3 regions of the Thermoanaerobacter uzonensis DSM 18761 genome follow, and region 2 is predicted to be linked to each of the others. Evidence: riboswitches for the same ligand, from Rfam matches in the RefSeq annotation. Region 2 holds a riboswitch; each other region holds the start of a gene.
The links. A riboswitch is a leader RNA that binds a small molecule or an ion and turns the genes downstream of it on or off. The one in region 2 is predicted to bind cyclic di-AMP.
Positions count from the first base shown of each region.

Region 1 (10,793 bases), on a different contig from region 2:
ATCCTCAGTTTTTCCCATTTCTACAATTTTTCCTAGATACATCACCGCAACTCTATCGCTTACATGATATACAACACTCAAATCATGAGCTATAAAAAGATACGTCAGGTTTAATTCTTCTTTCAGTTCCTCTAGAAGGTTTATAATTTGCGCCTGTATTGACACATCAAGGGCTGAAACTGGCTCGTCAGCAACTATAAATTCAGGATTCATTGCCAAAGCTCGCGCTATTCCTATCCTCTGCCTCTGCCCACCTGAAAACTCATGGGGATATGAGTCCATCTGCCTAAAATTCAGTCCAACTCGATCTAAAAGATATTTGATTTTTTCTTCTCTTTCATGAAGATCTTTTATGCCAGAGGCAATCAAAGGTACTGACAAAATCTGCCTTACTGTCTTCCTGGGATTTAAAGAAGAATAAGGGTTTTGAAAAATTATCTGAGCTTTCTTCCTGTATTCTTTTAACTTTTCTCCTCTTGCCTCTGTTATGTCTTCCCCTTCAAATATTATCTTTCCCTCTGTAGGTTCATAAAGCCTTACAATTGTACGCCCTAGTGTAGTTTTCCCGCAGCCACTTTCTCCAACCAGCCCCAGAGTCTCCCCCTTGTTTATGTCAAGGCTTATATCATCAACAGCTTTCACAACCCTTTTCTTTTTCTTAGCTACAAGCTTCATTAACAAGTCTGGCTCTTCTATGAAATATTTCTTGAGATTTTTTATTTGAATAAAAGTGCCATTTTTCATATCTAACACCCCATCTTTTAGAGGTACTTTATACACCTCACAAATTCTCCATCTGAAACCTCAATTAAAGGAAGTTCAGCTTCTTTGCATTCTTCCACTGCTTCTTCACACCGCTCATAAAAAGGACAGCCTTTAGGTGAAAGAGAAGCCAAATCTGGGACATTTCCCGGTATAGCGTAAAGTTTTTCTTTTTTTCGGGTTATTTTAGGTATAGACTTTAAGAGCCCTTTTGTATAAGGATGTTTTGGCTCTTCTATTACTTTGTCTACAGGTCCTTTTTCTACTATTTGCCCAGCGTACATAACTGCTATTTCATCACAAAATTCTGCTGCTATTGCTAAGTCATGAGTTACAAAAATTATAGAAGTACCGTTTTTTTCATTAATTTGTCTTAATAAATCCAAGATTTGCGCCTGAATTGTTACATCAAGTGCAGTTGTAGGTTCATCTGCTAAAAGTATCTTAGGATTACATGAAAGAGCAATAGCAATTATGGCTCTTTGCTGCATTCCACCGCTAAATTGATGTGGATATGAAAAGTATCTTCTTTTAGGATACGATATTCCGACTTTTTCCATAAGTTCTACCACTTTTTCATATTCTTTTTTTCTTCTTTCTCTTTCCCTTCTAGAACCAAAAAATCTGCTTTTTTCAAGCTTTATTATATTGTGAACCCTCAAGGATTCCCTTATCTGTTCTCCTACAGGAAACACCGGATTTAATGTGGTCATTGGGTCTTGAAATATCATGGCTATGTCCTTTCCTCTTATTTCCCTCATCTCTTGAGCCGATTTTTTAAGAAGGTCCTCTCCTTCAAAAAGAATTTCCCCTTCTACAATTTTGCCCGGATAAGGGACAATCCCTAAAATAGAAAGCAAAGTCATGCTTTTTCCTGAACCTGATTCTCCTACTAAACCTAATATTTCTCCTCTTTTAAGTGTAATGTCAATTCCATTTACCGCTTTAACTATTCCCCTGTCTGTCTCAAAAGTCACTTTCAAATTTTTAATCTCAAGCATTTACTCACTTCCTTCCACTTTAAGCCTTGGGTCCAATATATCTCTTAATCCTTCTCCAAAAAGGTTAATACTAAGTACCAGTATTACTAAAGCTATACCTGGTAAAGTAGATATCCAATAAGCGTCAAATATGTAGTTTCTTCCAGAGTTTATTAAAGAGCCCCATGTAGGAATATCTGGCGGTACCCCTAACCCTAAATAACTTAATGATGCTTCCATTATTATCATGTATCCTATTCTAAGTGTTGAAAGAACAAATATAGATTGGAATATATTTGGCAGGATTTCTGATATGATTATAGCACTGCTGCTTCTTCCTAAGGCCTGAGCAGCTTCTACATATTCTTTATTCTTCTCCTCCAAGACTTCACCTCTTACCAGCCTGAAAAATTCCACCCAGCTTTTAAATGTCAAAGCCAAAATCAAATTCCAGAATCCGGGCCCTAAAACTGCCATTACTCCAACTGCAAATATTAAGAAAGGAAAAGAAAGCAAAAAATCAGCGAAACGTGAAAGTATTGTGTCGATAGTTCCTTTATAATATCCTGCAATTGCTCCTAAAATTGTTCCAATCAATGCTGAAATTAAAACAGTCAAAAAACCTATCATTATTGATATTCTAGAACCATATATGATCTGAGTGAGCAAGTCTCTCCCTATTTGATCAGTACCTAAAGGATGTGACCATGTCCCTCCATTCCATACAGGTGGCATTAGTCTTTCTGAAAGGTCTGAGTATTTAATATTGTATGGTGAAATAAAAGGTGCAAATATAGCCATTAAGATATATGCTATAATTATAAGCATTCCTACAAAAGCTGTTGGATGCTTTTTAAACTTTCCAAGAATACTTAAAATATTAGTAATTAAATTTGGTTTTTTGTACAATAGGTTATAATAGTCTGTAGGTACTATCCCATTTTTTATAGTCATAAAAACACCTCCTACAGCTCAATCTTGGGATCTAGATAAGTATAGAGTATATCTACTAAAAGATTTGCCATAACAAATGTGAAAGCATAAAACATCACTACTCCCTGGACCAAAGGATAATCTCTGTCAAATATCGCTTTAACCACAAGTCTACCTATCCCCGGCCATCCAAATACATTTTCAACTATCATATTGCCTCCCAAAAGTGCACCCACCTCCATACCTAATACTGTAACTGTTGGAATTAAGGCATTTCTAACAGCATGTTTAAGTATCACCAGTTTTTCAGGAACACCCTTGGCCCTTGCAAAGACTACATAATCATTTCTTAAAACCTCCAACATGCTAGACCTCATAACCCTTGCCAAAACAGCCGCTAAAGGTGCCGATAAAGTAAGGGCTGGTAAAAAAAGGTGCCTTATACTACTTACAAAAGCTTCCCAATTTCCAGCAAGAAGTGAATCAATCGTATAAAAACCAGTTACTTTAGGAATGGAAATTAAAAAATTTATTCTACCTTGACTTGGTAACAAATTTAAGTTGGCAGAAAAAATTAAAATAAGTATTAAACCTAACCAGAAAGATGGCATTGAAATACCCGTAAAAGATACTGCCATCATAGTTCTATCAACCCAGGAATTTTGTTTGACAGCAGATATAATTCCTATAGAAATACCTATTAACACACCAAGAACCAATGCTGCCAATGCAAGCTCAATTGTAGCAGGTAGGGTCTGTTTAATAAGGTTTATTACTGGGACATTTTTAGTTATAGATTTTCCTAGATCTCCTTTTAAAAAATCTATAAGAAAAATGTAAAGCTGAGTATATATAGGCTTGTCAAGGTTAAACTCCTCTTTTAATAGTTCTATATCCTGCTGTGATACCATACTCTCTTTTCCCATCATTATATCAACGGGGTCTCCTGGAGTAAATCTCATAAAAATAAACACTGTTATAGCTATAGCCAGCATAATCGGAATCGTGTATAATATTCTTTTTAAAACCTTCACTTCCCTCATAAAAATTCCCCCTTATATTTTAGAATAAAAAGGGGTATTACCCCTTTTTATTCATTAGAAAGTTTTACTCTGTGCATATTTTCTCTGCCATCCATACTTGGTTGCCAATTTTCTACATTTTTAGTCGCTGCTTCTACAGTCTTCAGAGAATATCCAAATACCCATGGAGCATCGTCATATATTATCTCCTGAGCCTTGTAATAAAGCTCTTTTCTTTTAGCATTGTCGGTTTCTTTTGCAGCTTCATCTAAGAGCTTATCAACCTCTTTATTGCTGTAAAAAGAAAAATTACCTCTTTCACCTGTCTTGAGCTTTGGATTTAAGAAATCAAATGGGTCAAGATATGCATTTCCCCAGTCAGTAAGGTATAGCTGCCTGGTACCTTTTTGTATTTCAGACTGCAAAACTCCCCATTCCCATGTCCTGACAGATGATTTTATACCTACTTTTTCAAGCATATTCGCTATAGCTAAAGCCTCCCCTTCCCTAAAAGGCTGTGTATCTATGACAACTTTCAAATCAGAAACTCCAGCCTCTTTTAAAAGCTCTTTTGCCTTGTCAGGATTGTACTCATAGGGTTTTAAATCTGTATTTGCAGCAAAGGCATATGGTAGCATTGGACCTGCCAGCCTTACACCATAACCTCTATAGATTTCTTTTACAATAGAATCCATATCTATTGCGTAATTTAAAGCCTGCCTAACTTTTGGATTATCAAAAGGTGGCATTTTATTATTTATCTCAAGAATATATACCCTTGTTCCTTCATTTTCTTTTACTTGTACATTTTTATTATTTTTTAATTTATCAATCATATCTGACGGTATGTATTGGACTATATTTACTTCTCCTTTTTCTAAAGCAGCTATCGCAGTAGAAGGTTCTGGTATCATCCTAAATATAACTTTTTTTAAGCTTGGTGGCCCAACAGGGGGAATGTCTGGAGAACCGCCGTAATATCCATCATACCTTTCTAAAACTATCTGCTCATCCAATTTTCCAGATACATATTTAAAAGGTCCTGCTCCTATAGGATGTTTTAAAAATTCCTCGTATCCCACTTCTTCATAATACTTTTTAGGTATTATTTGCTGATGAACTAATGCTTGGAGTAAAACTGGAAAAGGCTCTTTTAGTATAAATCTAACCGTATAGTCATCGACCTTTTTAACATCTTCCACAGGTCCCATTAAGCCTTTTCTTGGAGAAGTTTTCCCTTCAAGTCCCCCCTCTTTTATTATTCTATTAAATGTAAATACCACATCGTCTGCTGTAAGAGGGTCTCCATTTTGAAAAGTTACACCTTTTCTTATTTTAAATTCCCACTCAGTAGGTGATATTATCTCCCAGGACTCTGCTATCTCTGGAACTACTTTTCCATCATATGTCCTTGTAACTAATCCATCAAATATGTTTCTTAAAACTGTTTCGGTTTCTCTATCTCTGTAATCAGCAGGATCCAATGTTACAATGCTATCTTTATTTAAAGCTATTACAATGGTTCCTCCATCTTTTTCTGAAGTTACTTTCTTAGAAGATGTACATCCCCCTAAAGCGAGCAAAAGCGATAAAAGAAGTGCCAAAAGGATAGCAGTTTTTTTCATAATAAAATATACCCCCTTTAAATGTAAAATTATGGTAAGGACGGGGATATAAAAAGGCCGCTGAAATATCCAGCGGTCCTGGATATTTCTCCTTCCCACGCTTGCGAGGTTAGCTGACGGGCTCGGGTCGAAGGAGTAACCCTACTCTTCCCGTAGGAAGAGATTCGCCCCAAAAGTGTGGGTCCCCCGCCCCTTTTCGGGTTCAGCGATAACGATTAAGTTGTTTATTAAATTGTACCATAAATTTGCCAGTGAGTCAAATTAGCTTATTCTCAATCTCAAAAAATTTATGGTATAATTATATCAGTTATTATCCTAATTCTTTAATAAAAAGGAGTTAGAAAAAAGTGACAAAATCTTTGAAAAGAAGGACTTTCATTGTCCTTATCTTTTTCTTTATCATGACCTTCGCTTTAATTGGGAGACTTATATGGATACAGAGTATAAACTCTGAAAAACTTGCCATGGCAGTCGAAAGACAAAGTACTGCTGATATCATATTAAAGCCTCAACGGGGCAATATTTATGATGTAAATGGGAATATTCTAGCCTGTAATGTTCCAGCAGGAGATGTGTTTGCTGCCCCTAAATTTATAAAAAACCCACAAAAAGTTTCAGAAGAACTCTATAAATACTTAAATATGGACAAAGACTCTCTTTATAAAATTCTTTCAAATAAAGACTCTGAATGGGCTGTACTTGGTAGGTCCATTCCTTTAGAAAATATAAACAAAATAAAAAGTCTTAACATACCAGGGATATATATAGAAGATACTTTTATGAGAAACTATCCCAACGGTAAAATGCTATCACAAGTATTAGGATTCACAGGAATTGATGGCAATGGCTTGTATGGCCTTGAATATTCTTTAGATAAATATTTAAGTGGTATCCCTGGTCGTGAAATCTCTCTTGTAGATGCAGAAGGTAGAAAAGTAGGAGTCCCAAGCAAGCTTTACAAACCTACAAATGGTGATAATATTGTCCTTACAATTGATTCTGTAATACAAAGTTATACAGAAAAAGCTATAAAAAATGCTTATGAGAAATATAAACCAGAAAATGGTATAACAGCAATAGTCATGAATCCCAAAACAGGTGAAATCCTAGCAATGGCAAATATACCTGATTTTGATCCTAATAACCCTCAAAAAATATCCTCACAAGACTATTGGTCAAACCCGGCAGTCTCTAGCATTTATGAGCCTGGTTCCGTCTTTAAAGTAATTACTGCTTCTGCTGCTTTAGAATCAGCGGTAGTAACACCTGATGAACAATTTGATGACCCCGGTTATTATATTGTATCAGGGCATAGAATTAATAGCTGGACAAAATTAGGTAAGATAAACTTCGAAGAAGCTATAGAAAAATCTAGTGACACAGTTTTTATGCAGGTAGTAGAACGATTAGGTGTCGATGCCTTTTATAAATACATACAAGCTTTTGGTTTCGGTACTCCAACAGGAATTGAGCTTCCTGGAGAAGCCAGTGGAATGATTTTGCCAAAATCAAAGATATATCCTGTAGACCTTGCTACTATGTCCTTTGGCCAAGGAATCGCTGTAACTCCAATCCAAATGATTACAGCTTTTTCTGCCGTGATAAACGGTGGAAACCTCATGGCTCCACATATTATAAAATATATCGAAAACGGCGATAAAATAATTAAAGAATATAAGCCTCAAATAGTTAGACAAGTTATCTCTAAAAAAACTTCCGATACAATGAAGTATATACTTGAAAAAACAGTAACAGAGGGTACCGGCCAAGCGGCACAAGTACCTGGATATACAGTAGGTGGAAAAACAGGTACAACGGAAAATTATGCTCCAGGAAAATACGTAGCATCATTTGCTGGATTTGCACCAGTTGAAAACCCAAAAATTGCCGTATTAGTTCTTGTTAAAAATCCAACGCAAAATGGTCATATGGGAGGAGAAGTAGCCGCACCAATAGCCCAGGAAATATTAGGAAATACTCTTAGATATTATGACACAGTAAAAAAGTAAAAAATAACAATACCCGTTATTTGTACTGCACCAACTGACTTACACTATTTTTTATTTCCTCTATTATATCAAAGGCATTTTTGCTATTTTTTATTCCTTCTTTTATTTTTGCCATCACTGTGTTGTTTATTTTTCTCCATCCGCCAAATTGTGGGATGATATTTGTATAATTAATAGCTAATTCAATTCTTTTCATTTTATCGTCTTCAATAATTTTGTCTTTTTTAACTGGTACATAACCTAATTCAATCACCTTTTGTTGGTCTTCTGTAATAAACTTTATAAATTTATACTCCATCTCAAGCTTTTTTTCATCTTTTTCCTTCTTTATGCCATAGGCATATATTTTAGGTGATAATGTCAGTGGTATGCCACTTTCACCTTCAGGGTACATAGCTACATCAAACTCAAACAGCTTTCCTTTTGACTGTAAATTTTTAAGCTGTGTTATTTTATAGCTTTCTTCTACTAAAACAGCAGTGTTTTTAGTAGTAATAAAGTCTTGCCATAATTTTTCTCTGTCTCCCTCAAGTGAAACAGGATTTACCACCTTATATTTATTGAATAAATCCAAAACTTTTTGCACCCCTGAAACTGCTTGAGGGCCAAAAAAAGAATACCTTTCTTTGTCAAAAGCCCTCGCACCATCTAAAAGTAAAAATCCCCATAAATTATAGCTATCAGGCGCGAGAGAAAGACCTAATCCATAAAAATATTTTTTATCCTTTTTTCCTTCAGTGTAAGTGAGTTTTGTCATACTATCAACAAATTCTTCGTAATTCCATTCCCCATTTTCAGGCAATTGAATTTCTTTTTCGGCAAACATATCAACATTTAAAAAAAGAACATTAGTATATATTCCTAAAGGCATTCCATAAATATTGCCTTTATAACTTATAGCGTCAATAACGCCTTCCTTGTATTGCTTCTTAAACTCTTCATCTACATATTTATTGATAGGACTTAAATAATCCTTTGAAATAAAATAAAAGTCTGCCCCAACAGGTAAAATATCTGGCAAAGAGCCATCTTTAGAAGAGTTAATCAGTTTTTCATATCCGTCTTTGTATGAAAGAGGCTCAAAATCTATTACCACACCCGGGTATTTGTACTGAAATAATTCTATTTTCTTTTTTATAAATTCAAATCCTCCTGGGTCTTTAATTGAAGGATGAGGGAAATCCCAAAATGTAATTATTCCTCTAAACTCCTCTTCTACCTGATTTTTTTCTTGTATTTGTTCTTTTTCATAAAGATTCATATAGTAAGGCCAATATATAAGAAAAAATATCACTAACAAATATAACAAAATAGTAAAAGGCTTTCTCACATTAACCACCTCTTACTATCTATATTCTCAAAATTACTCTTAAATAACTTAAAAAGCAGGATAGAATTCCTAATTCTACCCTGCTTTTTTATCAATTTATATTTTAAGCCCTGCTTTTCTCCAATCCTCTTTGAATCTTTCTATTCCCGCATCTGTAAGCGGATGTTTTACCATCTGCATGAGCACTTTATATGGTACTGTCGCTATATGTGCCCCTAGTTTTGCTGCCTGTAAAACATGTATAGGATGTCTTACACTTGCAGTTATTATTTCTGTATCTATGTCGTAATTATTGAATATCGTAACAATATCCTCAATAATCTGCATCCCGTCTGTATTTATATCATCAAGCCTTCCTACAAAAGGACTTACATATGTCGCACCTGCACGAGCTGCAAGTAATGCTTGATTTGCTGTAAATATTAACGTCACATTTGTTTTAATCCCTTCTTTTGAAAGAACATTTACTGCTTTTAGACCTTCAGCCGTCATAGGAATTTTTATTACTATATTTTTATGTATCTTTGCCAATTCCCTTGCTTCCTTAATCATACCCTCATGGTCATCGCTTATAACTTCTGCACTTATAGGACCATCTACAATTTGAGTAATTTCTTTTACTACCTCAATAAAATCTCTTCCTTCTTTAGCAATAAGAGATGGGTTTGTAGTAACACCTGCTATTACACCTAATGCATTAGCTTCTCTTATTTCGTCAACATTTGCAGTGTCAAGAAAAAATTTCATTATTTCATCCCTCCGTTATCAATTTACTTACCTTTATTATATATCTAATTTTCAAAAATTAAAAGCCATGCTTTATAGTTATGCAATTTTATTTTATTTGTAAAACAAGCTTCAAAAACTCAAACAGTATTCTTAGATAATTCATACCTTAAATGGTCTATAAATTGTTTTGCACTTCTTGGAGACCTTCCATTATGCCATATAGCCCATTGCAACGCTTTTTCTTTTAAAAAATTCCATTCTATTTCTATATTGTGCTTTTGAGCTAATCCTTTAACAATTTTTAAATACTCTTCTTGGCTGGGTGAAACAAATGTAACAGTTATTCCAAATCTATCACTTAAAGAAAGTTTCTCTTCTCTTGCATCTGTATTATGAAGTTCATTGTCTTCTATATTCTCTGTGACAATATGCCTTCTATTTGACGTCGCATAAATTACCACGTTTGAAGGTAAGACCTCTACTCCACCTTCTAATATCGACTTAAGTTCTTTATACTGCACTTCACTTTCATCAAAAGATAAATCGTCAAAAAACAATATAAATTTCATTCCTCTGTCTTTAATTATATCAATTATGTATGACAAATCACCTACATCATTTTTGCTAATTTCAATAAGCCTCAAGCCTTCTTTGTAAAATTCATTGAGCAAAGCCTTAACAGTAGAAGACTTTCCAGTACCTTTATCGCCGTATAAAAGCACATTATTTGCAGGAAAACCTTTTAAGAGAGCTTTCGTATTTTCTATAACTATTTTGTGTTCTTCTTCATATCCTATCAAATCCTCAAAGGTTATAGGGTCAATATTTTCTATTCCTTTTAATTGTCCTGACCTATTTTCTGTAACCCAGCGAAAAGCTTTATACTTTCCAAAAATGCCACATCCGTTTGAATGGTAATAATCAGACAGATATTCAGCAAATTTATCTTCTCTCAGTTCCCATAAATCCTCTAATGTGTGACTAGTGTTGACAATTTCCGTGAAACTAATCTTTGACTTGAAAAAGCTCCCATCAATATACCTCTCAAAGTCAGGCAATTCCGTATTTAATGAATTATTTACGCTTTCCGCTATGTTTATAGAGCAAAATTCCTTTAAAATCCCTATTTCTTTTTCGACAGCCTTAATCATTAAATCGCTTACGGCATCAAAACCATATTTTTCTGAAATACGGCTAAAGGGGTTTTCATCGTAAGCAATTTCTTCTGCTAAAAAAGTAGGCCAAATGTTTTTATAAATTCTCCTTTTAAAAGCATATCTAGTAATATCTTTGTAAAAACTGCTATATTCAGCATAAATAAACTCAATAGAAGGTTTTTCTTTCGAAAGCTCTTGTAAAATTTTAATTGCTTTTCTTATCAGACTATGATTAATGATATTTCT
Region 1 is NZ_FQUR01000017.1:26,979-37,771, forward strand. It holds gene BUB32_RS10280 (ABC transporter ATP-binding protein) at 1-744, opposite strand, end outside; gene BUB32_RS10285 (ABC transporter ATP-binding protein) at 762-1,763, opposite strand; gene BUB32_RS10290 (ABC transporter permease) at 1,764-2,696, opposite strand; gene BUB32_RS10295 (ABC transporter permease) at 2,708-3,718, opposite strand; gene BUB32_RS10300 (ABC transporter substrate-binding protein) at 3,766-5,322, opposite strand; cyclic di-AMP (ydaO/yuaA leader) riboswitch at 5,406-5,540, opposite strand; gene BUB32_RS10305 (peptidoglycan D,D-transpeptidase FtsI family protein) at 5,724-7,331, shown strand; gene BUB32_RS10310 (ABC transporter substrate-binding protein) at 7,348-8,661, opposite strand; gene fsa (fructose-6-phosphate aldolase) at 8,758-9,408, opposite strand; gene BUB32_RS10320 (ATP-binding protein) at 9,528-10,793, opposite strand, start outside.
Region 1: it holds a riboswitch for cyclic di-AMP, as region 2 does, so the genes downstream of both, BUB32_RS10300 (ABC transporter substrate-binding protein) here and BUB32_RS09615 (NAD/NADP-dependent octopine/nopaline dehydrogenase family protein) in region 2, are expected to answer to the same signal.

Region 2 (10,793 bases):
GATTTGTTATGTTTTAGAGAGGAGACTACTTCTTTATGAGAAAACAGTAAAAGCTCGAAACTATATTCTTCTGAAACTTGGGAGTGGAGATAAATGAGAAAGGTAATAAAAATTGTATCTGTGTTATTATTGTTAATTTTATTGTCTGTAGGAGTAGGGGGGTATATTTATTTAAAGTCTCTGAATCCTTCAGATGCCTTTTTGATGAAAAAAAGCAGTGAAAACAAAAATTCAGAAACGATTCAGAAAATAAATATATTGGTTTTGGGAGTTGATGAAACATCACCAACAGATCCAAGGCGTTCTGATACTATGATATTATTATCTTATAATCCTAAAACTAATAAAGCTTATATCTTATCTATTCCAAGAGATACAATGATTAAACTTGACAAATATGGGACACAAAAGATAAACGCTGCTTATCCAATAGGTGGGCCTCAGTTGGCGATGGATACGGTGTCACAGCTTATTGGAGAACCTGTTGATTATTATGTAAAGATTGGATATGAAGGTTTTAAACAGTTAGTAGATGATTTAGGCGGAGTAGAGATGAACGTTCCTATGGACATGAATTATGATGACAATGCGGGAAATCTTCACATACATTTGAAAAAAGGTGTACAGCTTTTGGATGGAGAAAAGGCTTTACAGTTGGTGAGATTTAGACATGGGTATGCAGAACAAGATTTAGAAAGGGTCAAAGTACAAAGAGAATTTTTGTTAGCAATGTTTGAAAAAGCTAAAAACCCCAGTACTTTGTTAAAAATTCATCGTATATTAAAAACCATAAATCAATACGTAGAAACAAACATACCACCTGTTACTATGCTAAAGTATGCAGATTACCTTTTGAAACTTGACAAAGACAATATAAAAACAGCTACTTTGCCTGGTACTCCTCAGTACATTGATGGGATTGCTTATTATATTACAGATCCCCAAGAAGTAAGACAATTTATGGCGAATTTAGATGGCAATATAGATGATAAAACTAATGAGATGACAGTTAACAAAAATATAAAAATAGAGGTTTTAAATGGCGGTGGTGTACCAGGAGTAGCCGCAAAGACAGCTGATTTGTTAAAACAACAAGGGTATGATGTAGTGAAAATAGGGAATGTAATAGGTACCACTTACAACACTACTCAGATAATTAATAGGACTGATGATAAAAAAGTAGTAGAAGATTTGAAAAAAATTTTAAAAAATGCTATCGTAGTGGAAGATACAAATGGAGGCAGTAGTGTTGATATAACTATAATTTTGGGAAAAAATATATAAAGTGGAGGTTGATTTAGTGATAGACGTAAAAGATAAGGTATTTAAAATCTATAAAGTTTTAGAAGATAAGAAAGCTTCTGATATAAAGATTTTGTATATAGGAGACTTAACAATTGTTGCAGATTATTTTATTATTGCCACTGGCAATTCGGATACTCACGTTAAAGCATTGATAGACGAAATTGAAAAAAAACTTATGGAAGACGGCATTTTTGTTGGTCATATTGAAGGTTACAATTGGGGTAAGTGGGTTTTAATGGATTATGGTGATGTAATAGTTCACATATTTCAACAACCCGAAAGGGAATTTTATAATTTAGAAAGATTGTGGGCAGATGCAAAGGAAATAGTGCTTGACAACCTTGTTTGAGGCATGTATAATAACGTTAATAAATTTTTTATTAATATCTTATCTTTTGTGCGGATATTTTTATAGCCCTATCAGTAATTTTTCATTACCTCATTGAATATATTTAATATTGTATGATTAGGGGGATTTAAAGCCAATGAAGACACATCCTATCTTGAAGAGCATAATCCCTATGATGGAAGGAATAGCACATACGTTTGGAAAAAATTGTGAAGTAGCATTGCATGACTTTTCTTCTCCACAAAGTCCAATTATCGCAATTGTAAACGGGCATGTAACAGGAAGAGATGTAGGGAGCCCTTTACCTGAAACTATATCGAAAGTATTAAAATCTGATAACGTAGAAAATTTAACAAATTACAAAAATAAAGGCAAAGATGGAAAAATTTTAAAGTCATCTGCTCTTTTTATAAAAGATGAAAATGGTAAACCTGTTGGATGCCTTACCATCAATATTGATATTTCGGAATTTATAATGGTAAAAAATACTTTATCAGAGTTTTGTGATGTGACGGATACCAATGAAGAGGCTCGAGAGGCTTATACAGGTAGTGTTAGCGATGTGCTGGAAAGTATAGTAAACACAACGTTAGAAAATTACGGGAAACCTGTGAATTTCATGACAAAAGAAGAGAAGGTACAAGTGGTTAAGATGTTGGATGAAAAAGGGACTTTTTTGATAAGAGGTGCTGTGGATTACGTAGCAAAAATATTGTGTGTTTCCAGATATACTATATATAATTACTTAGATGAAATAAGGGTAGGAGAGGATTTTGGGAAATATTAGTATGTTTTCCTTTACAACTTTTTGATTTTATGATATAATAAAAATAAATTGAAAATTAAATAAAATGCTAAACGCTGAATTCGTAAAGAAGCGGGGGAACCACTTTCCGGGGTGAATCCATCTTTGTAATAAGATGGTAGGGTTATCTTTCGACCCGAATCCGTCAGCTAACCTCGTAAGCGTTGAAAGAGGAGGATGATAGCATTGGTGTCTTTTTGTGTCTTTTCAGACACCGAAGGTTAAAGCTATAGATTTTCCTCTATAGCTTTTTCATTTCTTTAAAAGGGGGTAGTCAAAATGAAGCAACTCTCTTTTGCAGTAATTGGAGCTGGGAATGGGGGTCAAGCGATATCCGGGCATCTCGCTTTAAAAGGTTATAAAGTTAATTTGTTCAATAGAACCTATCAAAAATTACTTCCTATTATAGAAAAAGGTGGAATTGAACTAGAAGGAGAAGTGGAAGGCTTTGGTAAGTTAAATGTGATAACTGATGACATGGAGAAAGCTATTAGAGATGTTGACATAATTTTAGTTGTAGTTCCTGCTTCTGCCCATTATAAAATTGCTGAAGAGATGCTGCCATATCTTAAGGATGGTCAAATAATTGTATTAAATCCTGGAAGAACTGGTGGTGCTTTAGAGCTTTATAATGTTATAAGAAAAAGAGGAGATTTAGATGTAGTTATTGCAGAAACAGATACTTTTATATATGCCTGCAGGTCTTCCATGGGAAAATCGAAAATATATAAGATAAAGGAAGTTGTATCTGTTGCTGCAATACCTAAAGATAGAACACAAATGGTGGTGGAAGCACTTAATACTGCCTTTTCTCAATTTATTCCAGCACAAAATGTTCTTGAAACGAGTTTTAACAATTTTGGAGCTGTTTTTCATCCTACACCCACTCTTTTGAATGCAGCGAGAATAGAAACTACTAAAGGTAATTTTGAATATTATCGTGAAGGTATTTCTCCTTCTGTTGCAAAGATATTGGAGAAAATAGACAATGAGAGAATGATGGTGGCAAAAACCCTGGGTGTAAACGCTATTTCAGCTAAAAGATGGCTAAAAGAAAGTTATAATACGGAAGGAGAAAATCTATATGAGGCAATTCAAAATACAAAAGCTTATGTTGGTTTATTAGCTCCTCAAACATTAGACTGTCGTTATATATTTGAAGACGTTCCTATGAGTTTGGTGCCTATGTCTTCTATAGGGAAAGAAATAGGCATTAAGACTCCAACTATTGATGCTGTTATACATCTTGCTTCAGTTATGCATGGAAAAGATTATTGGAAAATTGGAAGAACGGCTGAAAAGCTTGGCATACAAGGTATGACAGTTGAAGAAATTATAGAATTGGTGGAAGGAAAAAGAAAGGAGGTAACGACAGCATGAAAAAGTTAATTGTAGCGGCAGCGATAGGCAATTGCGTCCATGTAGCAGGTGTGTATAATTTTTTGAGATTTGCAGAACAGCAAGGTTATGAGACTGTATTTTTAGGCCCTGCAGTTCCTATTAAAAAATTGATTGAAGCTGTTAAAGAACATAAGCCAGAGATTGTAGGAGTAAGCTTTAGACTAACTCCGTCAGCTCTTGAAAAACTTTTAGAAGAACTTAAAAGAGAAATAGAATTTAACAATTTAAAAGATATAAAATGGGTGTTTGGTGGTACAGAACCTAATGCAGAAGTAGCGAGAAGGTCGGGAATATTTGCAGCAGTTTTTGATGGTAAAAATGGCGATGAAGCTACAATTAATTTTTTAAGAGGAGGAAGTACAAATCATAGACAGCGGGTTTTTGCTGATACACTAATAGGAAGAATAGAGGACAAATTCCCCTATCCTATCATAAGACACCACTTTGGGCTTCCTTCATTGGAAGATACTATAGAAGGTGTTAAGAAGATAGCAGAGGCAGAAATTTTAGATGTAATTTCTCTTGCCCCAGACCAAAATGCACAAGAACACTTCTTTGATAAAAAATATGACAAAGCTTTAGATGGAGCAGGCGGTGTCCCTATAAGAAAGGAAGAAGACTTATTAAGGATATATGAGGCTTCAAGAAGAGGTAATTATCCTCTTTTAAGGTGCTATAGTGGCACAAATGACGTATTTAAGATGGCAGAAATGCTTTTAAGAACGATCCACAATGCGTGGGCAGCAATACCACTTAGCTGGTACAATGTTCTCGATGGAAGAGGTCCAAGAGATGTTAATACTTCAATCAGAGAAAATCAACAATTGATGAAATGGCACGCCGAAAGGGGTGTACCAGTGGAGGTAAATGAGCCACACCATTGGAGCTTGAGGGATGCTCATGATGTAATTGGGGTAACAATGGCATATCTTGCGGCATATAATGCAAAGAAAATGGGTGTTAGAGACTATGTAGCTCAGTTTATGTTTAACGTGCCTGCTTCTATTTCACCAAAAATGGATTTGGCAAAGATGTTGGCTAAGATAGAGCTAATAGAAGAATTGCAAGATGAAAATTTCAGAGTTATAAGGCAAGCAAGAGCAGGACTTGCAAGTTTTCCAACTGACCTTTTAGAGGCTAAAGGCCAATTGGCTTCTAGTGCTTATCTCTCTATGGCTATAAGACCTCATATATATCACGTAGTGGGATATTGTGAAGCTCATCATGCTGCAACGCCAGAAGATATAATTGAAAGCGTTAAAATAGTAAAAGCCGTGATAAAAAACTCTATGTTTGGAATGCCTGATTTGACTCAGGATAAAGAAGTAATTCAAAGAAAAGAACAGTTAAAGAAAGAGACAAGGGTTTTATTGGAAGCGATAAAGAGCTTGGCACCTCACAGTCCTGATCCACTTTCTGATCCAGACGTATTAGCATTGGCTATAAAGATTGGTCTATTAGATGCACCTCATCTCAAAGGTAACAAATACGCTAAAGGAGCACTACAAACCAAAGTTATAGATGGGGCATGCTATGCTTATGACTATGAAAAACACAGAATAATACCTGAAAAAGAAAGGGTAGAAAAGATTTTACGTGAATATGGAAAATCAACTATAGAAGTGTGAAAATTCAGGAACGTAAGATCTTTTCTTACGTTCCTATTTAATTTGTTTTATATCTAAAAGGGAGGAATGATAGGAAATGTGTGGATTAGCAGGAATTATAGGAACTGGTGATAAGAGCAAAGTACAAAGGATGCTTGAGAAAATACGACATCGTGGCCCGGATGAGTCAGGTATTTTTGCAGACGAAAATATTACATTAGGCCATAATAGGTTGACAATAATTGACCTTTATCATGGACGGCAACCTATAAAAAACGAAGATGGCAGATATTGGCTTATTTATAATGGAGAAATTTACAATTACCAATTATTGCATAAAGAGTTAAAAAATCATATTTTCTACACAGATACTGATAGTGAAGTAATAGTTCATTTGTATGAAGAACTAGGTAAAAATTGTGTTAACTATATTGATGGAATGTTTGCTTTAGCTATTTATGACTCTGAAAAAAAGACCATATTTATTGCTCGCGATCCCTTAGGAATAAAGCCATTGTATTATGGTAAAACAAAAGAAGGCTATTTTGCCTTTGCTTCAGAGATCAAAGCACTTCAGGAAGTAACTGATGATATAAATGAATTTCCTAATGGATATATTTATACAACTGGAAACGGATTTGAGAGATATTATTCAATTCCGCAGGATCCGATGCATTTTGCAGATGTTGATAATATTATTAATGGATTAAGGCTTAGATTAGAGGATTCAGTAAGAAAAAGGTTGATTGCTGATGTGCCTGTTGGAGTATTTTTAAGTGGTGGATTGGATAGTAGCCTTATAGCAGCAATAGCAGCAAAATACAAAAATCCCCTTCACTCATTTGCAGTAGGTGTTGAAGGAAGTAATGACTTAAAGAATGCCAGAGTTGTTGCTGATTATGTAGGTACGATTCACCATGAATTTATTTATACAGAGGAGGACATAAAAAAAGTTTTGCCCAAAGTTATATATCATCTTGAATCCTGTGATCCAGCCTTAGTCAGAAGTGCTGTTGCAACATATTTTGTATCAAAACTTGCAAGCAATTACGTAAAAGTTATCCTTTCGGGAGAAGGTGCTGATGAGTTATTTAGCGGATACCATTACCTTAAAAATTATACAAATCCTTGGGAATTACAATCTGAATTAAAATATATAACTCGAAATTTGCATAATACAAATCTTCAAAGAGTTGACAGAATGACAATGGCACATTCCATTGAGGGACGTGTACCATTTTTAGATTTAGAAGTATTACGGTATGCATTTAAAATAATACCATCCTTTAAAATTAACGGCCGAGAAAAAACTGAAAAGTGGATACTTAGAAAGCTTGCAGAAAATTATTTACCAGAATCAATTGTATGGAGAAGAAAAGAAAAATTTTCAATAGGAACTGGTACATCTGAAATATTAAATAAAATAGCCGAATCAGAAATTAGTGATGCAGAGTACCTAAAAAATAGATTTCTACCTAACGGTTTTGAAATAAAGTCTAAAGAAGAGTTGTATTATTTTAAAATTTTAAAAAGATTTTTTAATGTTGATTCCTTTATAAAGGACATGGGAAGAAGTAGGAGTCTCAATGACAACCAAATATATGCATAAAAAAGGGCATTCTGCCCTTTTTTTAAATCAATATTTTGAAAAAATATATTTCTTTCTATTTCTAATTTTCCGCCTTCTCCAAAGGATAAAAGCTATTCCTAAAATTGCTGTTCCAGTAATGAATCTTACAGGGTTAGTATACATTGTATTTTTTACCTCAGAAGATTGTACATCTTTATAATAATTTCCCCAAAAGTTTTTATAAACAGATTCGGCTGCAATAAGAGGATTGGTACCTATTTCCTTTTCATTTAAAGTGTATTTAATGTATCCTAATGTTTCTCCTTTATTTATTGGCGCTTTTATGTTTTTATTTAATATTATTTGAGCTTCTATAGAATTTTCTTGCCCTTTGGGGACTTCATAATAAAAGTCTTCTTTCGCTATAAGAGGAAGTTTAAAGTGAGATTTTCCTAAGTCGATATATGTTACTACCTCACCTTTTTCTGTTTTTTTCACTAAAGTAAAGTTTTGAAATCCGTAGTCTAAAAGCTTTATAGTATCTGTCCAGATATTTGTTCCTTGGTCTCCCATTATGACGGATATAAGTCTATGTCCATTTCTTGTTGCAGAAGCTACTAAAACTTGACCTGCTGCAACCGTGTATCCCGTTTTTACTCCATCAGCGCCTTCATAGTGAAAGCTCGAAGGTTTAATTAAGCGATTGCTTAACCATAGGTCTCTTACTTTCTCAAACTTATTAGTAGGGGGAATTTGATAATGTATTGTAGTTACTATTTTTCTAAATTCAGGGTTTTGCATTGCATACCTTGCTATTAATGCCATATCGTAAGGGGTGGAATAATGATTTTCATCAGGGAGACCATTTGGATTTACAAAATGACTATCATGAGCCCCAATTTCCTTAGCTTTTTCATTCATTATTTTAGCAAAATTTTCTACACTTCCCCCAATATATTCAGCGATGGCGATGGCAGCATCATTAGCTGATTCTAGCATAATAGCATAGAGTAACTGCTCTAAAGTGAGCTTTTCACCGGGAGAAAGATAGATAGAATTTCCGTCTATTTTTGTAACATTATCGCTTGCAGTTACGATATCATTTAAGTTTCCTCTTTCGATGGCAATAATTGCAGTAAGAATCTTGGTTGTACTGGCAGGGTACATTCTTTTGTGCATATTTTTATCATATAACACTTGGCCAGTAGTAAAATCCATTAATACTGCAGTTGGACCAACTATTTCTGGCTTTTGTGTAATAGCATAGATAGGAGTAATTTGACCTATTACAATGAATAGTACAATTAAAAATATCAATATTTTTTTCATTTTTATGCCTCCAATTTATGCTGATATTTAAAGTATACCAAAAAAACATGAAAAATAAAAAGGAATTTTTTAATTCATGTAGAAATAAATAAAGGAAGCTGTAAAAAGAGGTGTTAGTATGCCTTATTTTTCAAAAAAACAGCAATATGCTATAGTTGTTATATTATGCTTTATATTGGCATTTTCAGGATATATAATTTACAAAAATTATAAATTAAAAAATGAATTTGTCGTCAATGCAAGCAATGAGAGTGTGTCAATGGAAAGAATTGTAAAAAATGAAGAGAACAAAGAAAAGCCTTTGGAAATAAAAGTATATGTGACAGGATTAGTAAAAAATCCAGGAGTTTACACTATGAAAGAAGGAGAAAGGATTATAGATGCTATAAATAAAGCAGGAGGACCTTTGGAAGAAGCAGACCTCACAAATATAAATCTCGCGCAGAAAGTTAAGGATGAACAAATGATAAGAGTTCCAAAAAAGGGTGAAACAAATAATATTTCTCCTACTAGTGCAATACAAAAAAATGAAAAAATAAATATAAATACTGCGACTAAAGAAGAATTGCAAACTTTGCCAGGAATAGGACCTGTGACGGCTGAAAGGATAATTGAATTTAGAGAAAGTAAAGGCTCCTTTAAAAAAATTGAAGACATAATGAATGTTCCTAGAATAGGTCCTAAAATGTTTGAACAGATAAAAGACAAGATTACTGTGGACTAACTGATGTTAAATAGTTCCATGTAGAACAAAAAATGCTATATTAAATGAGGGGTTTTATGAAAAAGTTAATAGCTATTATAATTGGGATTATATTTTTATTTAATTTTATACTAGTACCAGCGCAAAATGATACTTCTTCGGATTTTGATAAGGCGAAGCAGGAGGAACAAAAACTTGTATTAGAGCTATTAAATCTTGAGGTAGAAAGGCTTAAAACTCAAAAATCTTTGGACGATTTAACAATAGAGATTGAAAATTTAACTGTAGCTATTCAGGAAAAATATAAAGAAATACAAATGGTAGATAAAGACATAGAAAATGAAAAAGAGATAGTAAAGACTTGGTTTAGGTTTTTGTATATGGATGGGACAAATGCCATATTATCACTTCTACTTATGTCACAAAATTCTAGTGAATTATTGCATAGGCTTATTTACATAGACATTGTAACCAATTATTTTTACAATAAACTAGAAAATTTAAATAAGCTTGTAAAATATAAAAGAGAAGAGGAAAATAGATTAACCTCTCAAAGATTGCAGCTTATAGAAAAACAAAAAGAACAAATAGAATTGCTAAAAAAAATAGATGAATTAAGGTTAGCTAAAAGCCAAATGTTAGACGAAATAAAAAAGAAAATCGCAGATTATCAAAAGATATTTGCAATGGCTGATAATTTGGGCAAAATGTTTCCTTCTTTAGATTATTTATTAAGCCACCTTTCTCAATTTCCATGGGATACTTTGGAGTATAAGGATTTGAGTTTTTCCTTTTTTAACGTATCAGCTTCTTTTACTGATGTTGATGTAACAAAGATGATACGCTCTTATAGTGATAAGTTAAAAGATCTAACAGTATCTTTTAGTAAAGAAGGTTTTGAAATAAAAGATGATGATTTATACACTTTAAAAGGTAATTTTGTGATAGAAGATAACAAAATTAAATTGTTAATAAATTCTCTAAATATAGGGGATATAAAAATTAGTGGTCAGTTGCTTCAAAAAATTCTTTATGGCTATGACACGACTATAAACATTAAAATTCCTGTTGAAGGATTTAAATTAAAAAAGGTGGAGGCAGAAGAAGGCTATGTAAAGTTTACTTTAGAAAAATAGTTTTTTATAAAACTTCTTTTTTAGAATGGGCAATTCTAGCACAAGCTGCGGCGATTATTGCAGCTACTAGGTCATCAATAAAGGTATTACACTTTTTTTCTTTATCTTCATTAAGTTTTCCTATTATGCCGGGTTTTACTTTATCAAGATATCCAAAATTAGTAAGACCTATAGAACCATAAACATTTGTAATGCTTAAGGCTAAAATTTCATCAATGCCATATAAGGGTTCATCTCTTTTTAAAATGGACAAAAGAGGTTCTTCTAATAGGTCTTTTTCTGCTAGTTTGTCTAAAGCGATTCCTGTCAAGATTGCATTTTGAACTTCCCTTTTCTCAAGTACATGATGTAAATTTTCTATGCATTCCTCTATTGTTAAATCATCGTAATATTTTTTTTGCAAGTCTAATACTAATACTGCCATATCTTCTAATGTAACTCCTCTTTCTTCTAAAAGGTTTATAGCAATATCTTTCATTTTAACAGCTCCTTTTTTAAGTTTATAGTATGATTATACCACAAATTTTTGTTGAAATACTTCTTTGTTGAAAAAACACTTCAATTAAAGTATAATCAAAATAGTTTAAA
Region 2 is NZ_FQUR01000015.1:66,829-77,621, forward strand. It holds gene yqeK (bis(5'-nucleosyl)-tetraphosphatase (symmetrical) YqeK) at 1-97, shown strand, start outside; gene BUB32_RS09600 (LCP family protein) at 94-1,284, shown strand; gene rsfS (ribosome silencing factor) at 1,301-1,654, shown strand; gene BUB32_RS09610 (helix-turn-helix transcriptional regulator) at 1,791-2,441, shown strand; cyclic di-AMP (ydaO/yuaA leader) riboswitch at 2,504-2,637, shown strand; gene BUB32_RS09615 (NAD/NADP-dependent octopine/nopaline dehydrogenase family protein) at 2,739-3,839, shown strand; gene BUB32_RS09620 (cobalamin-dependent protein) at 3,836-5,488, shown strand; gene asnB (asparagine synthase B) at 5,565-7,076, shown strand; gene BUB32_RS09630 (D-alanyl-D-alanine carboxypeptidase family protein) at 7,104-8,366, opposite strand; gene BUB32_RS09635 (helix-hairpin-helix domain-containing protein) at 8,485-9,090, shown strand; gene BUB32_RS09640 (coiled-coil domain-containing protein) at 9,147-10,205, shown strand; gene BUB32_RS09645 (phosphatidylglycerophosphatase A family protein) at 10,210-10,683, opposite strand.

Region 3 (10,793 bases), on a different contig from region 2:
GACATTTTATGATAAATTTTTTACAATATATTGAGTAGAGGGGAGTAGTTCGCATAGCTTATATGTGGTAAAGTCAACATATCGGGAAACCCTGGCTTTACCTTAAAGAACGAGACCTTTACATAATATGTTTTACATATTATGTAAAGGTCTTAATTTATTTATAGAGGAAATATAATAGTTGGGGAGGCAATAAAATGGAGGCACTTGTCACATCATTTATCCTTATCTTTACTTCTGAGATGGGAGATAAGTCACAGCTCATGTCAATGGCCTTTGCTACTCTTTTTAAAGTAAGGACTGTTCTTATAAGTATATTTATCGCAGCCTTGATAAACAATGGTATTGCTGTGATATTTGGTTCGTATATCACCGAATACATTCCCATTTTTTATATAAAATTTTCAGCTGCTTTATTATTTTTGTTTTTTGGAATTTCAACTTTAATAGAGGAAGAAACAAAACAGGAAAAAATAAAAAATTCAAAATACAGTCCTGTTGCAACTATTATAAGTACATATGTACTATCAGAATTTGGAGACAAAACGCAATTGGCTGCTATAGCTTTGACTGCATCATACAACAGTCCTCTGTACATATTAATAGGTACTATGCTTGGGATATTTTTAGCAGATATATTAGGAATAATTGTAGGTATCTATTTCAATAAAAAAATTCCCTCTCAATACTTAAAATATCTATCTTCTTTCATATTCATCGCCTTTGGCCTTTCTACTTTGTATAAATTGTTTTTCTAAGCCAAAAACGGGTACTTAAATTGTACCCGTTTTTGGCCCTCTCATCGGAAGTTTTACCTGCCGTAACAGAAAACCATATTGCCTATTCTTGCCGCTATAGGAAGTGACCACAACCACGCATTAGTAGAACTTTGGTCAAAATAATACAATGCTCCGTTTGTTGGGTCAACACCACTTAACGCATCTCTTGCTGCACTTATAGCGTCAGCTGAGGCAGGTCTATTTATCCACCCATTTAACACAGGAGTAAATTGGTAATTTCCGTATGCATCGACTTGATATATCACGTCTTTTATAGTATTAGGGAAAATACCACTTTTAACTCTGTTTATTACTACGGCCGCAACTGCTACTTTAGCCTGGTATGGTTCTCCATCTGCTTCCGCGGTAACAAGTCGCGCAAGGAGGTCAAATTCCTCTTTTGTGTAGGGTATTACACCCCTTTCAATAGAACCTCTGCTGACATCCTGATATGTCCTATTAGAAGAAGTATCACGAGGTATAATAAAGACTTGTCCAGGATATATTATGTCGCTTTTGTATCCGTTTGCAGATTTGAGCATATCAACAGTAATGCCGTATTTTAAAGCAATTAAGTACAAGCTGTCACCTTTTTGGACAACATATGTGTTATCACTACCCGGCACTTGTAAAACTTGCCCTGGATATATTATTGTACTTTGAAGGCCGTTTAAAGACATCAGCTTAGTATAGGTAGTTCCGTATTTTTGACTTATACCCCATAAGGTATCGCCGGGTTTAACTGTGTAAGTTGCGGCAAATACTGATTGGGAAATAAACAATCCGGCTATAATTGATACGATGAGAGGTTTGACCTTGATGCGAATATTAAACATGTTGTTCCCCCTTTTGCCTCCGAGGTTAGTTGACGGGTTCGGGTTAGGGACACCCTACCACAAAAGTGGATTCACCCCAATTTAGTTCCCCCGTACCCCTTATCGGGGATTCGGCATATTTTTAACTAAATTATAGCCGGATATTTAACTTGTGTCCATATTAAACTGGTGGAAAGATAGGTAATGTTATGGTAAATTCACTGCCTTTCCCTAATTCACTTTTTACAATAACACTTCCTCTGTGTTCTTCGATAATCCATTTAGCAATAGCTAATCCCAACCCTGCACCACCTGTCTCTTTAGCTCTCGCTTTATCTACCCTGTAAAACCTATCAAAAATATGTGGAATATCTTCTTGTGGTATGCCTATGCCATCATCTTTAATTTTTATATAGGCTTTTGAATTATCTTTCCCCATTTCAATTTCTATATTGCCATCTGAAGAAGTGTATTTTGCTGCATTGTCTAAAAATATCCTTATAAGCTCTTTAATGAGTTTTTTGTCAGCCGTTATATTTATATCATTTTGCCCTTTCACAACTATATTTTTGTTTTCATTTAACATTTTTATTTCCTCTGCAACTTCTTTTATTACATCCTTTAAATTAAACTCTTCCTTATTTAACTTTATCGATTTATTGTCTCCTTTTGCCAACAGAAGGAGTCTTTCGATGAGATGTTCCATGTCTAACGTCTCTTTTTTAATCGCCTCTATGGCCTCTTGCAATACAGCCTTGTCATCTTTTCCCCATCTATCCAACATGTCAATATACCCTTTTATTACAGAAATTGGGGTTCTAAGTTCGTGAGAAGCATCTGAGACAAACATGTTCTGCCTTTTAAAAGAATCTTCCAACCTATCCAGCATGTCATTAAAGGTTTTTGCTAATCTTGTAAGTTCATCGTCTTCTCCATATATTTTAAGTCTTTTATTTAACCCATAGGCATCTATCTCTCTTACTTCTTTTGTCATATAATCCACAGGTCTTAAAGCCTTCTTCGTAACGAAATATCCTGCAATAAAGGACACAAAAATTCCTGCCGCATCCGCAAAAAACATCAAAATAAAAAGTAGTTTCAAAAACAAATATTCATTTTCCATGTCCTTTATCACTTGGATGTAGAAGACTTTATCGTCGCTTTTAAAAATGGTATTGATGTAAGTCAAATCCTTATCATATTTGTCAATTTTAATAGGAATATCTATATTTACATCGTGAGGAATATTAATTTTTTCTAATCTTTTAGAAGAATAAATGACATTCCCTTTTTCATCAAATATTTTTGTATAAATATTTTCATGTGGTATGCTTGAAAAAATCAAATCTTTTTCAGATAATTTGACGTCTCCTTTTATTTCCCCCAGTTTACTTTTTATAGCCTCTGCCTGGCTTGTTACTTGGTCCATTGCTTGGTATATTAAATAATATTTTAAGCCGTAAAGCACAGAAGCATTAAGCACAACCAGTATTACTGAAAAAACTACAGAATAAAGAAGAGCTATCCTTAAAGTTATACGGCGGGGCCACAACTTAATCTTCATCTTTATCCTCCTTCAAAGTGTACCCCACTCCTCTTATGGTGTGGATTAACTTCAGGTCAAAAGGGTCGTCAATTTTGCTCCTCAAATACCTTATATATACATCCACTATGTTAGTATCTCCATAATAATCATAGCCCCACACGCACTCAAGGATTTTTTCCCTTGTCAAAGCTATATTCGCATTTTTAATTAAAAACTCTAAAAGGTCAAATTCTTTCTTTGTAAGTTCAATTTTTATACCCGCTCTTCTTACTTCATGAGTTGTCAAATCCATAGTGATGTCGCTATATCTTAACACATCTTTTTTAAGATGCGGCTTTTTCTTTCTCAAAGCAGCCCTCACTCTTGCAAAAAGCTCTTCTATAGAAAAGGGTTTTGTCACATAGTCATCAGCTCCAATGTCAAGTCCTTCCACTTTGTCTTTTACTTCGTACTTGGCAGTAAGCATTATAACAGGTATGTCAGAATGTTCTCTTATTTTTTTTAAAACTTCAAATCCATCAATTCCCGGAAGCATTATGTCCAAAAGCACAAGGTCATAATCTCCTTCTAATGCCTCCTTTAAGCCAGAAGGTCCATCGTAAGTCACAGTGACAGTATATCCTTCATGTTCAAACTCCAATTGTAAAAAACGGGCTATGTGCTTTTCATCCTCTATGATAAGTATCTTTTCTTTCATCATTCATCACCAATGATATTATAGCATATCAAAGGTTTTATAAAAATCTGGATATGAAATATTTACACATTCAGCATTTTTTATCTTAGTTTCTCCTTCTGCTATAAGTCCAGCAACCCATAAAGACATGGCAATCCTGTGGTCGTTGTAACTTTCCACTGTATTTCCTCTTAAAAAACCCGTCCCTTCTATAATCATCCCATCTTCTGTTTCAAAAATTTTTGCTCCCATTTTCTTTAATTCTGAAGTGATTGTATTTATTCTATTGCTTTCTTTTACTTTTAACTCCTCGGCATCTTTTATCACTGTTTTCCCTTCTGCGAAGACTGCTGCAACTGCTATTACTGGAATTTCATCAATAAGCCTTGGAATAAGACTTCCTCCAATTTCAATTCCTTTTAGCCTTGAAGTCTTAACTGTTATATCCGCTACTTTTTCATTGTTTATAGTTCTTTCATTTGTTAAGACAATGTCTCCTCCCATCTCTTTTATCACATCGATAATACCAGTTCTTGTAAGATTTACATTTACATTTTTTATAGTAACCTCCGAATTTGGGACGAGAGTTGCAGCAACAATAAAATATGCTGCTGACGATATATCCCCTGGTACAATAACTCTCTGCCCATGTAATTTGTAACCAGGGTAACAAGTTATTTTTGTGCCATTTACATCCACTTTAGCACCAAAAGAACTAAACATGAGTTCCGTGTGATTCCTTGAAGGGTAGGGCTCTTCAATAGTCGTTTTATCATCAGCGTAAAGGCTTGCCAGCATTATGCTGGACTTAACCTGTGCACTGGCAATTGGCATTTTGTAATATATGCCTTTAAGTTTGTTTCCAAAAACCGTAAGAGGTACAAAATTTCCTTCTTTCGCGACTATTTCCGCTCCCATCATACTAAGAGGAGTTATCACTCTTCCCATAGGGCGTCTCTTTATAGAATCATCACCTGTAAGCGTTGTCTCAAACTTTTGACCAGCGAGAATACCCATCAAAAGCCGAATGGTAGTACCCGAATTTCCTACATCAAGGATTTTTTCGCTTTTATTTAAATAAAGCCCTTTTCCATGAACTTTAACATTTGTCTCTTTTAATTCAATGTCAACTCCCAAATTCTTCATACAATTAATAGTAGATATACAATCTTCTCCTAAAAGAAAATTTTCAATTTCTGTAATCCCTTCTGCAATTGACCCAATCATTACAGCCCTATGGGATATTGACTTGTCTCCAGGGACTGAGATAATACCTTTTAAAAATCTTTTCTTTTTAACTTCAATATCCATAACAACACCTCAAGTTATAGTGTTTCGATATTTTCTTGCATCTTCAAGAAACTTTTGTATGGTGTCAATATCGTCATTTTCTAAGTAACAAATAAAGTCACTTAGGACTTCCCTGTAATTTTTTAGTAACTCCAAAATAACTTTTTTGTTTGTACAAATTATGTCTTTCCATATTTCAGTCTGAGACAAGGCAATTCGCGTAGTATCTTTAAACCCACCAGCTGCGTATTTAAATGCTTCACTGCATTTATCATGAGCAAAATTCGTAAGGGTAGCAGAAAGAATATGAGGTACATGACTTATTATTCCGACAATGGCATCGTGTTTATTATAATCCATTATTACCGGTTTTGCACCTATTTTTATTATTACTTCATTTATAAATAAACCTAAAACATCTTCTTTTACATTATCAAAAGGAATCAATAAATAATTAGAGTTAACAAATAAATCTGCCTCAGCGTTATCATAACCTGCCTTCTCTGTGCCAGCCATAGGATGGCCCCCGATGAAAAAAATTTCATCGGGCAAAAATTTTTGCACTTCTTCCATTATAACTTTTTTTGTACTTCCAACATCAGTTACAATGCAACCTTTCTTTAAATAAGGAAGTATATTTTTAGTCTTTTCAACAATTTTTCCAACAGGCGTGCATATAAAAACCACATCAGCATCTACTTGAAAATCAAGGTGTGTCACACCATAAGAAATTACTCCCTCTTCTAATGCTTTTTGTAAACTATCTCTATTTATATCAACACCAATAATGTCTATATCTGTGTATTTTTTTAATGCTTTTGCCATTGATCCCCCTATAAGACCCAATCCTACGATAACCGCATTTTTTATCATACAAAATCACGCCCTACTGCTTTAGCGATAACCTTTATGTCATCACACAAAGTCTCAAAATTTTCAGGAGTAAGGGATTGAGCCCCATCGGATAATGCATTTTTAGGGTCTGGATGTACCTCAATAATGAGGCCATCGGCTCCTGCTGCTATAGCGGCTTTAGCCATAGGAGCTACAAGGTGCCATTTCCCAGTCCCGTGACTGGGATCAACAACTATAGGCAAATGGCTCAACTTTTTTATGGCTGGGACTGCACTTAAATCCAAAGTATTTCGCGTATAAGTTTCAAACGTCCTTATCCCTCTTTCACAAAGGATGACGTCTTTATTACCCTCGCTTAGGATATACTCCGCAGCACTTAACCACTCTTCTAATGTTGCCGCAAGTCCTCTCTTTAATAAAACAGGCTTGTTGATTCTACCTACTGCTTTAAGTAATGGAAAATTTTGCATATTTCTTGTACCTATTTGTATAACATCAGCGTATTCCGCCACTAGTTCAACTGAATGGACATCCATAACTTCTGTAACAATCTTAAGTCCAGTAAGTTCTTTGGCTTCTTTTAGCATCTTTAAGCCTTCTTCTTCAAGGCCTTGGAAGGAGTAAGGTGATGTTCTCGGTTTAAATGCCCCTCCTCTTAAAAATTGAGCTCCCGCTTTTTTAACAGCCATAGCACTTTCAAAGAGTTGTTCTCTGCTTTCTACCGCGCAAGGGCCCGCCATTATAACTATGTTGCTTCCACCAATTTCGGTGTCTTCTACTTTTACCACAGTTGGCTCTGGTTTAAATATCTTACTAGCAAGTTTGTAAGGCTCCACAATAGGAATGACTTTTTCTACTCCCTCCATCATTTCTACAGCCTTACCTTCTAATTTTTTCTTATCACCTATAACACCTATGACTATTTTTTCTTCACCTTTTGAAATGTGGTAACCTAAACCAAGAGATGTTAAAAGATTTGTAATATCAGAGATTTGCTTATCAGTGGCATCAATATTCATAACAATTACCATTTTCAATTCCTCCATTCTACCGTTCTACTTAAATTTAGGATATGAACCTAATACTTTTAAAAAATCCGTTCTACCTTTTAACTCCTCTAAGGCATCCTTTACTATCTCATCTTCTCTATGCCCCTCAATGTCCACCCAAAAAACATATTCCCCAAGTTTTTTCCTTGAAGGTCGAGATTCTATTTTTGTCATATTGATTTTTTTGTTGGCCAAAACCCCTAAAGCGTTATATAAACTGCCTGGAACATTGGGGACAGAAAAAACTATTGATGTCTTGTCTTTCCCTGTGACAACCCCGTCCTTTTGAGAAAGGACCAAAAACCTTGTATAATTTTCTTTTACATCTTGTATGTCCCTATCAATTATTCTCATGCCGTAAATAACAGCTGCTCTTTCCGGACCTATCGCCACTACTCCAGGTTTAGATTTGACACCTAAGACTGCTTGAGCAGTACTGTCTGTAGCTTTTATTTCCGCATTGGGAAATTTTTTAGATATATATTCCCTGCACTGAGCAATTGCCTGCTGATGAGAAAGTATACAATGTACATCTTTAAATTCAACTGGAGCATCCGAAATCAAGCAATGGGAAATAGGTATTATCACCTCTCCTTTTATCATTATCCCATTTGCGTCGTTTATCAGCATATCTACGGCAATATTTACAGAACCTTCAATAGAGTTTTCAATAGGAATTACTGCCTCTTCGCATAAGCTATTGCTTATACAATTTATGACTTCCGGAATGGTGTTAAACTCTACAACTTCACAATTTTCAACACCTTGTGTGTATTTTATAACAGCTTCTTCAGAAAATGTTCCTTTAGGCCCTAAATAACCAATTTTCATCCAACACCCCCTTGCAATTTATAATATTGGTGATATTTTAATACTTTGCATAAGTAAAGTCAAGTAAATTTTTCATAAAGTCTAAAAAAGATAAAGAAAAAAGCGGTTACCCGCTTATTTTAAAACTTTTAAAATTTCTTCCTCTTTAACAGTCATAACTTCAACTTTTCCTAAACCACGAGGAAGAACAAAATTTATTTTCGCTTCTCTACTCTTTTTATCAAGTTTTATAGCCTCTACGATGTCTTCTTTGTGCAAATCCTCATAATCTGTAGGTAATCCTGTTCTTTGTATTAAAGAAAAAATTCTTTCAAAATATTTTTCATCAATATACCCTAAATTTAATGCAAGTTTACAAGCGTATACCATACCTATCGCAACAGCTTCACCGTGAATATACTTCTCATAGCCGGTTAAAGCTTCAATGGCATGTCCTATTGTGTGGCCAAAATTCAATATTGAACGCAGGTTTTCTTCTTTTTCATCAAGAGATACGATTTTCCCTTTTATTTCGCAAGATTTTTTGATTATATGCCTTAATTTATCTTCTTTTAAATCTAAAATTTCATAAATGTTGCTTTCAATATACTCAAATAAACTAAAATCCCATATAATACCATACTTGATTATTTCAGCTAACCCACCAAGTATTTCTCTTTTATTTAACGTATTTAAAACGGCAGTGTCTATGTATACCATTTTAGGTTGATAAAAAGCTCCTATTATGTTTTTGCCTTTTTTTAGATTAACTGCTACTTTGCCCCCTACACTGCTATCAACCTGCGCCAACAAAGTCGTAGGAATTTGCACAAAGTCTATTCCCCTCATGTAAGTTGCTGCCACAAAACCCGCTATGTCTCCTACAACGCCTCCTCCAAGAGCTATAACTGAACTGTCTCTTAAAAGTCCATAGTCATAAGCTTTCTCAAGAAGCCTTTGTGTCATTTCCATTGTTTTACTTGTTTCCCCTGCAGGAATAACTTCATATGACACATCAAAACGACTTTTTTTAAGACTTTCATTGAGTTTTTCAAAATACAAAGGATAAACATTAGAATCAGTTATTATAAATGTTTTACTACTTCTTACATGTTTCTTTACTATTTCTCCTAATTTATCAAAAGAATCATAGCCAAAATATATAGGATAAGACCTTTCTTTCAAATCAACTGTTATAAAATCCAAAGTTCACACCTCGCACTTTTTTATTTTCAGACAAAGGGGACGGTTCCTTTTATCTGAATTTTAAGTTGAAATCGGACGGAGGGAACCGTCCCCGGCGTTTGAACTTTATAGCATTTTTCCAAACTCATCAAGCAATTTTTCAAAAACGTCCAAAGCTTCGTTTACTGGTTTTGGAGTAGTTAAATCCACTCCTGCCTTCTTTAAAAGGTTTAAAGGATAATCAGAGCTCCCGCTCTTTAAAAACTCCTTATATCTTTCTACAGCTTTTTCCCCATCATTTAGTATCATCTGAGAAATAGCTATTGCCGCAGAAAATCCAGTAGCATATTTATAGACATAGAAATTTCTATAAAAATGTGGGATTCTCGCCCACTCATAGCTTATTCCTTCATCTACCACTATGTCATCTCCATAATAGAGCTTATTTAATTCATAATATTTTTTGTTTAACACTTCCGCTGTAAGAGGTTCTCCTCTTTCTGCCATTTCGTGTATGAGTTTTTCAAACTCAGCAAACATAACTTGCCTATAGACTGTTCCTCTAAATTCCTCAAAGAAGTGGTTCAAAAGATAAAGTTTTTCTTTTTCATCTTTAGAATTTTTCAAAAGATAATTCATAAGTATAGCTTCATTGCAAGTAGAAGCTACTTCTGCCACAAAAATCTTATAACCTGCATATACATATGGTTGTGTCGCATTTGAGTAATAGGTATGCAAAGAATGTCCCATTTCATGGGCAATTGTAAATACATCATTTAATTTGCCCTGATAGTTTAGAAGTACATAAGGGTGAGTGCCATAAGTTCCCCATGAATAAGCTCCAGAAGTTTTTCCTCGATTTTCATATACGTCCACCCAACGAGAATTAAATCCTTTCCTTAGTAAATTTATGTATTCATCTCCTAACGGTTGTAGTCCTTCTAGCACGAGGTTAATTGCTTCTTCATATGTAAATTTCTTATCATATTCCTGTATCAAGGGCACATATAAGTCATACATGTGAAGCTCATCTAAACCTAAAAGCTTCTTTTTAAGCCTCACATATCTATGTAATACATCAAGTCTACTATGTACTGTCTCTATAAGATTGTTGTAAACTTCTACACTTACATTATCTTCAAATAGTGAGGCTTCCAATGAAGAATTATATTTCCGTGTTTTAGCGTAGAAAATGTCTTTCTTTACATTCCCCGCCATTGTAGAAGCAAAAGTATTTATAAATTTCTTGTATGTGTCGTATAAAGCATCAAAAGCAGTTTTTCTAACGTTTCTATCTTTACTCTGCATGAAGCGTACAAAATTGCCATGAGTTAATTCTACTTCTTTGCCTTCTTCATCTTTAATAGTGGGGAATCTCATGTCAGCATTATTCAACATAGTATATATATTTGAAACAGATTCTGCCAGTGTTTCTGCTTCTGCTAATATTTTTTCTTCTTCCGATGAAAGTACATGAGGTTTAAATCTAATTAAATCTTCAAGATATTGCTTATAAATCTTTAATTCTTCTAATTCTTCTATCATTTTCATTAATTTTTGTGTATCAATGGATAAAATCTCTGGAGCTATAAAAGCAGTAGCACTCATAACTTCAATATTGAGTCTCATGGCCTTGTCAGTCAAAGCTTGATATTTGGGATTAGTATTATCTTCGTCTCTTCTCATACGGGCATAGGCAAAAATTTTGCTGGCTGTCATCCCAATTTGGTCATTAAGTTTTAGTACCTCTAATAAATTTTTTGAAGTATTAATTTTGCCTTTAAACTT
Region 3 is NZ_FQUR01000012.1:12,687-23,479, forward strand. It holds gene BUB32_RS07810 (TMEM165/GDT1 family protein) at 198-758, shown strand; gene BUB32_RS07815 (cell wall hydrolase) at 812-1,615, opposite strand; cyclic di-AMP (ydaO/yuaA leader) riboswitch at 1,615-1,741, opposite strand; gene BUB32_RS07820 (sensor histidine kinase) at 1,776-3,158, opposite strand; gene BUB32_RS07825 (response regulator transcription factor) at 3,148-3,837, opposite strand; gene aroA (3-phosphoshikimate 1-carboxyvinyltransferase) at 3,856-5,127, opposite strand; gene BUB32_RS07835 (prephenate dehydrogenase) at 5,137-5,979, opposite strand; gene aroF (3-deoxy-7-phosphoheptulonate synthase) at 5,976-6,992, opposite strand; gene pheA (prephenate dehydratase) at 7,017-7,841, opposite strand; gene aroB (3-dehydroquinate synthase) at 7,956-9,026, opposite strand; gene pepF (oligoendopeptidase F) at 9,132-10,793, opposite strand, start outside.
Region 3: it holds a riboswitch for cyclic di-AMP, as region 2 does, so the genes downstream of both, BUB32_RS07815 (cell wall hydrolase) here and BUB32_RS09615 (NAD/NADP-dependent octopine/nopaline dehydrogenase family protein) in region 2, are expected to answer to the same signal.